2 regions of the Gordonia sp. JH63 genome follow, and region 1 is predicted to be linked to the other one. Evidence: riboswitches for the same ligand, from Rfam matches in the RefSeq annotation. Region 1 holds a riboswitch; the other holds the start of a gene.

Region 1 (3,405 bases):
GTGGCGCTCGGCGTGGATCTCGTTGAGCCGAGCGGTGAGCTTCTCGGCGAGGCGTCGGGAGTTGGCGAAGACGATCGTGGCGCGGTTCGCCTCGATCTGGTCGACGATCGAGGCCTCGACGTACGGCCACAACGAGCCGGCAGTCGGCGAGAACGCGTCGTCCAGCGCCGCGGGGTCGGCATCGGACACCGGCGGCGGGATGTTGGCCATGTCCTCGACGGGGACGTCGACGCGCAGGTCGAATGTCTTGTCGGCCTTGGGTTTGACCACCTGGCACGGCGCGGCGCCGGACAGGAACCCCGCGACCACCTCGGGCGGGCGGACCGTCGCCGAGAGGCCGATCCGCTGGGCGGGTTTGTCCAGCAGTTCGTCGAGGCGCTCGAGGGTCAGCGCGAGATGGGTACCTCGTTTGGTCGCGGCGACCGCGTGGACCTCGTCGACGATGATCGCCTCCACGCCGGTGAGACTCTCCCGCGCGGCCGAGGTGAGCATCAGGTACAGCGACTCGGGGGTGGTGATGAGGATGTCGGGTGGGGTTTTGACCAGCGCACGCCGATCGGCGGCGGAGGTGTCGCCCGACCGCACGCCCACGGTGATGTTGGGCTCCGGAAGGTTCAGCTCCTGGGCCGCCCGGGTGATGCCGGTCAGCGGTGCGCGCAGGTTGCGCTCGACGTCGACGGCCAGCGCCTTCAACGGCGAGATGTAGACGACCTTGGTGCCCGCGGGACGATTGCCGGCGTCGGCGGCGAGCCGATCGAGAGCCCAGAGGAACGCGGCCAGGGTCTTCCCGGACCCGGTCGGTGCGATGACCAAGGTGTTCGCGCCGTCGGCGATGGAGGTCCAGGCGCCCTTCTGCGCAGCGGTGGGCGCGGTGAACGCACCCGAGAACCACCGCCGGGTGGGGGCGGTGAAGCGGTCGAGCACCGAGGGGCGGGGCATCTCTCCACTATGTCGCACGCGTACGACAGAACGCGGTATACAGTCTCCTCACGCCTGTACGGGGAATCCGGTGAGAGTCCGGAACGGTCGCGCCACTGTGAACGCAGCCCAGATCGACACGGTCGACGTGACGGGGCATGCGTGAGTCAGGATGCCGTGCCGGCGTGCACCACCCGTGAACTCTCCGACGCGAGATCGGCGAAAGGACCCACCATGACAGCTCCCCGTACCCAGTCAGCATCACCGGTCGCCCCGGCCCGTGCCCTGCCCGTACCGAACATCTCCGTCGCGAGCGCGGCGCTCTGGCTCAGCCTGACCGTGCTGCTCGCCGGGCTGGCGTACTACTTCCTCGGTTACGACCAGGGAGTCGTGTCGGTCTTCGGTTCCGACACCCATGTGCACGAGTTCGTGCACGACGCCCGCCATTTCCTCGGCTTCCCCTGCCACTGAGTCGACATGGAGAAGAAGTTCATCGGCGCCGGCCTGCTAGCAGGTCTGATCGCCGGCATCGTCTCGTTCGTGTTCGCACGGTTCTACCTCGAACCCGTCGTGGGCAAGGCCATCGACTACGAGAGCGCCCGCTCGGCGGCCGAGGAGGCCCTGGCCCATGCCGCCGAACCGGGTGGTCACACCCATGGTGAGGGCGGAGAGTTGTTCACCCGCGCGATGCAGGAGAACCTCGGCGCGGGGATCGGCAACGTCGTGTTCGCGGTCTGCATGGGTGCGTTCTTCGCGGTGGCGTTCACGGTCTTGTGGAGCCACGTCGGCAGCCGTCACCCGGCCACGGATCCCCGTGCGGTCGCGGGCGTGCTCGGCGGCATCGGTTTCGTCGCCGTCTTCGCTGTCCCGTTCTTCGCCTACCCGGCGAATCCACCTGCCGTCGGCGACGACGACACCATCGGTGAACGAACCGGTGCCTTCCTCACCATCACCGTGTCGTCGGTGATCCTCGCCATCGCGGCGGTGGTCCTGGCGTCGTGGTTGCGCCCGCGCATCGGTGGGTTGGTCTCGGCGGTCGCCGCCACGGTCGCGTATCTGGCCGGCATCGCGATCGTGCTCGCCTTCCTGCCGTCGTTCAGCGAGGTCCCCGGCCCGGTCCGCGACGGCGCCGGACAGGTCGTGTTCCCGGGCTTCCCCGGTGACGTGATCGGGGATTTCCGGGTGTATGCGATCGCCAACCAGGTCATTCTGTGGACGGTTCTCACCGTCTCGTTCGCACTGATCGTGGGGGCGATGGCCCGGTCGCGGGCGACTGACCGCGCTCGCGCGGTCTCCGCGCCGAACTGAGGCGGTCACCGCACGACATGCAGATCATCACCGCCGGGCGCACCGGCCCCAACCGGTCGGTGCGGTTCGGCGGTGACCCGGACCTCGATCCGCGGGGTCGACGCGACGTGCTCGCTCTGAGCGCGTCGCTCACGCGCCCGATCGACATCTGCGGCCCGGAGGCGGCGACCCGCGCCACCGCCGAGATACTCGGCGCGACAGGCGGCCTCATCGTCGACGACGCGCTGCGGACGCTCGATGTCGGTGCGTGGTCGGGCCTGTCCCCGGAGGAGATCGACCCCGTCGACCTCGGCGGGTGGTTCACCGACCCGGAGGCCCGCCCGCACGGGGGTGAGAGTGTCGCGCGGTTCGTCGACCGAGTCCATGCCTGGCGTGCCGGGCAGGCCGAGCACGGCGATGGCTACGTGGTGGTCGCGATGTCGGTGGCGCAGGCCCTGCTGTGCGTCGATGCGGACGGGTTCTTCGCGCGGGAGGTGCGTCCCGCCACCCTCTACACCTGCACCGATGCTCGGTAGGAACAGATCTGCGACGACGTACCTAGACATCGGCAGTGACTCCTGACACAGTTGGGAACGACAAAACTGAAACGTGTTCGCCCCTGCGCGGACACCGGTCTGGGAGTGTGACGATGTTCGAGTGGTCCGAAGAAGATCTGATGGTTCGGGACGCCCTGCGGGCGTTCATCGACAAGGAGATCCGGCCACATCTCGACGAACTCGAATCCGGCACGCTGCCGCCCTACGACATCACCCGCAAACTGCTGTCGAGCTTCGGTGTCGACGCGATGGCCAAGGACGCTCTCGAGAAGGAACTCGAGGCCGAGGCCAACGGGGAGAAGAAGAAGCCCTCGGGCGACGGCGGCGGTATGGGCGGCTCGATGTTCATGATGGTCAACATCGAGCTGGCGGGGGTCTGTCTCGGTCTCGTCGCATCCCTGGGCGTGAGCATGGGCCTGACCGCCTCGACCATCCGCGGCAAGGGCACGCTCGCCCAGAAGAAGCGGTGGCTGCCCGAACTGGTCACGATGGAGAAGGTCGGCGCCTGGGCGATCACCGAACCCGACTCCGGATCGGACGCGCTGGGCGGTATGAAGACGACGGTCCGTCGCGATGGTGACGACTACATCCTCAACGGGCAGAAGACCTTCATCACCAATGGCCCCTACGCCGACACCATCGT
Region 2 (3,405 bases), 690 kb from region 1:
TGCGTCCGGCTCGGCCGCCCTGATGACGGCACCCGACGCGGTGTCGGGATACCTGCCGCTGGTGCCCGACGACCTGGAGTTCATCAACGAGGTCGCCGCGCGGGCCGGTCTCGCCATCCCGCTGCACACGCCTGGTCGGGCATTGCGAAAGCTCACCTGTCCCACGCTCGTGTGCATCTGCGACGAGGACACCGTGGCGCCGGCCGGACCGACTGCCCGGTACGCCCGCCGCGCCCCGGCAGCGCGAGTGATTCGTTATCCGGCAGGACATTTCGACATCTACGTCGGCGCCGACTTCGAGCGGGTGGTCGCCGATCAGCTCGAGTTCCTGCGCGGGACCGTCCCCGTGTGACGTCAGAACCCGAACCGCGCCTGCATCCCGCGCAGCGTTTCCGCCGATGCCAGCAGACCCGCCCGCTCGGAGTCCGACAGCGGGACATCGAGCCGGGTCTGGGCACCACCGCGGTCGACGACGGTCGGCAACGAGAGGCACACGCCGTCGAGCCCCTCGATGCCGTCCGCCCGCGTCGACACCGGCAGCACCCGGTGTTCGTTGTTCAGGATCGCCTCGACGATGCGCGTCGAGGCCAGACCGATCGCGTAGTTCGTCGCCCCCTTGCCCTCGATGATGGTGTACGCGGCATGTACGACCTCGTGGTGAATACGTTCGCGCGCAACGGCGTCCATCGCCGGACGGCCGGGCAGCGGCGTCCACGAGGTGAGCGGCACGCCCCCGATCGACGCCGAACTCCACAGCGGGATCTCACTGTCGCCGTGTTCGCCGACGATGTAGGAGTGCACGCTCTGCACCGCGACCCCGCAGTGCTGCGCGATCAGGAATCGCAGCCGGGACGAGTCCAGCACCGTGCCCGAGCCGAAGACCTGGTGCGGTGACAGCCCGCTGATCTCCTGGGCGGCGTAGGTGACGATGTCGACGGGATTGGTGACCATCACATAGATCGCGTTCGGCGCCACCGCCAGCACCCCGGGGAGGATGGCGCGTGTCAGACCGATTGTCGCCTCGGCCAATTCGAGGCGCGACTGCCCGGGCTTCTGCTTCGCGCCGGCGGTGAACACGACGACGTCGGCGTCCGCACACACCGACACGTCGTCGGATCCGATGATGTCCGCGCGGGGCACGAACTCGAGGCCATGCGACATGTCGAGCACCTCGGCGGTCACCTTGGCAGCGTTGATGTCGAGGAGGGCGATGGTCCGTGCGACACCTCGGATGAGGGACGAGTAGGCGATCGCGGTGCCCACCGCACCCGCCCCGATGATGGCCAGCTTCGTGTCTCGTACGTCCATCGGTTCACCATTTCCGCGTCGGGATCGTCGATCGTCGGCCCCCAGCGTAGGTGCTCGCGTGTCGGCTGTCCGGGCACCGATGTCGCGCATCGTTGCGCCCAGAACCACGAACTGCGACATCTGACTCAGGTGTAGCGAATCGTTGTTGGTATGTTCAGCCCCGAGAACGGTCACACCCGCACACGTGGGTGTCAGGGAACCCGGTGTGAATCCGGGACTGGCGCGCAACGGTATGGGAGACGGATTCGGCGCGGACACCGGGGCGACCCGGGAAGGCGCCGGCGCCACGATCCCGAGTCCGATTACCGGCCGTTCTCGCTCGAGTCCATCGTGTATCTCGCGCACAGATACCCAGACCGATAGGCAGTACCACCCGTGTCCCGTCGTACCGACGGCACGACCGAGAGCGCGACCGCCCCGTCGGTCCGGCGACTCCCGTCGACGCCGCTAGCCGCAGTACTGTTCGTCCTCACCCTCCTCAGCATCGCCCTGGCCACCGCTTTCGGCGCGGAGACCATCCCCGTCGGCGACGTGTGGCACACCGTCGTCGGCCGGATGACCGGGGCCGAGCTCGACTCCGCGCACGCCGTCATCATCTGGGATCTCCGGTTGCCCCGGTCCGTGCTGGCCGCGCTGGTCGGAGCCGGGCTGGCGCTGGCCGGCGCACTCATGCAGGCCCTGGTCCGCAACCCGCTGGCCGAGCCGTATCTGCTGGGTGTGTCCGCCGGCGCGGCGGTCGGGGCCACCGCGGTGATGACCCTCGGCGTGCTCGCGGGACTGGGCGTCTGGGCGCTGTCCGGCGGGGCGCTACTCGGCGCGCTGGCCGCCACCGTCACGGTGTACCTGGTGGCCCGCGCCCAGGGCGGGCTGACCGCGCTGCGACTCATCCTGTCCGGGGTGGTGTTGTCCTCGGCGTTCATGGCGTTGTCGTCGCTGCTGGTGTTCACCGCCGCCGACCCGCACGCCGCCGACAACGTGATGTTCTGGATGCTCGGCAGCGTCGCGGGCGCCACCTGGGCGAAAGTGCAGATCGCCGGGGTGGTCGTGCTGGCCACCGTCGTGGCCATGCTCGCCATCCACTCCTGGCTCGATGCCTACGCGGCCGGCACCGACACCGCGACGTCGCTGGGCGTGCCGGTACGCGCGATGCGCAACGCGCTGTTCGGTGTCCAGGGTCTCCTGGTCGGCGTACTCGTCGCGGTGGCGGGCGGCATCGGCTTCGTCGGTCTGATCGTCCCGCACGCGGCGCGACTCCTGGTCGGCGCCACCCACCGCGCGATGTTGCCGGTGGCGGTCTGCGGCGGTGCGCTCTTCCTGGTGTGGGTCGACGTGATCTCGCGGGTGGCGGCCGCACCGCGCGAGATGCCGCTGGGCATCGTGACCGGACTGATCGGGGCACCGATCTTCCTGTTCCTCATGGGACGACGCCAGTACGTGTTCGGGGGTGGCTCGTGACCGACCCCGCCCGCGCATCGTCGATGTCGTTGCGCGCGATTGCGCTTGCGTGCCGTCGCGGTGGCCGCGTCGTACTGCGGGATGTCGATCTCGCGGTCCCCGCCGGCACCCGACTGGCCATCGTCGGGCCCAACGGTTCCGGCAAGACCACCCTGCTGCGCACGCTGTGCGGTCTCGAACGCCCGGCCGCCGGCACCGTCGAGGTGAACGGAGACGACCTCCACCGCATCCCCTCGCGACGCCGCGCCATGTCGATGGCGGTGGTCGGCCAGGAGGAACAGCCCTCCGCGGAGCTGACGGTCGGCGAGGCGGTCGGCCTCGGCCGGACCCCGTACCGGTCGGCCTGGTCCACCGGGAGTTCCGACGACAAGACGGTGGTCGATCGCGCGTTGATCCAGGTCGGGCTCGACGGCTGGGGCACCCGCTCGTGCACCCAGCTGTCCGGCGGCGAACGGCACCGCGTCGTCCTCGCCCGCGCGCTCGCTCAGCAGACCCCGATCCTGGTGCTCGACGAACCCACCAATCACCTGGACGCCGCCTGGCGACTACGACTGATGGAGATCCTCGACGAACTCGACGCCACCGTGGTCGCGGCGATGCACGACCTCGACCTGGTGTTGCGTCACTTCGACTCCGTCGCAG

Evidence for each region. A riboswitch is a leader RNA that binds a small molecule or an ion and turns the genes downstream of it on or off. The one in region 1 is predicted to bind cobalamin.
Region 2: it holds a riboswitch for cobalamin, as region 1 does, so the genes downstream of both, GR168_RS05190 (iron ABC transporter permease) here and GR168_RS08335 (CbtB-domain containing protein) in region 1, are expected to answer to the same signal.

The regions. Positions count from the first base shown of each region.
Region 1 is NZ_CP047235.1:1,841,949-1,845,353, forward strand. It holds gene GR168_RS08330 (ATP-dependent helicase) at 1-939, opposite strand, end outside; cobalamin riboswitch at 957-1,117, shown strand; gene GR168_RS08335 (CbtB-domain containing protein) at 1,153-1,389, shown strand; gene GR168_RS08340 (CbtA family protein) at 1,396-2,226, shown strand; gene GR168_RS08345 (histidine phosphatase family protein) at 2,244-2,741, shown strand; gene GR168_RS08350 (acyl-CoA dehydrogenase family protein) at 2,855-3,405, shown strand, end outside.
Region 2 is NZ_CP047235.1:1,149,562-1,152,966, reverse strand. It holds gene GR168_RS05200 (alpha/beta fold hydrolase) at 1-352, shown strand, start outside; gene GR168_RS05195 (L-lactate dehydrogenase) at 355-1,308, opposite strand; cobalamin riboswitch at 1,459-1,637, shown strand; gene GR168_RS05190 (iron ABC transporter permease) at 1,684-2,763, shown strand; gene GR168_RS05185 (ABC transporter ATP-binding protein) at 2,787-3,405, shown strand, end outside.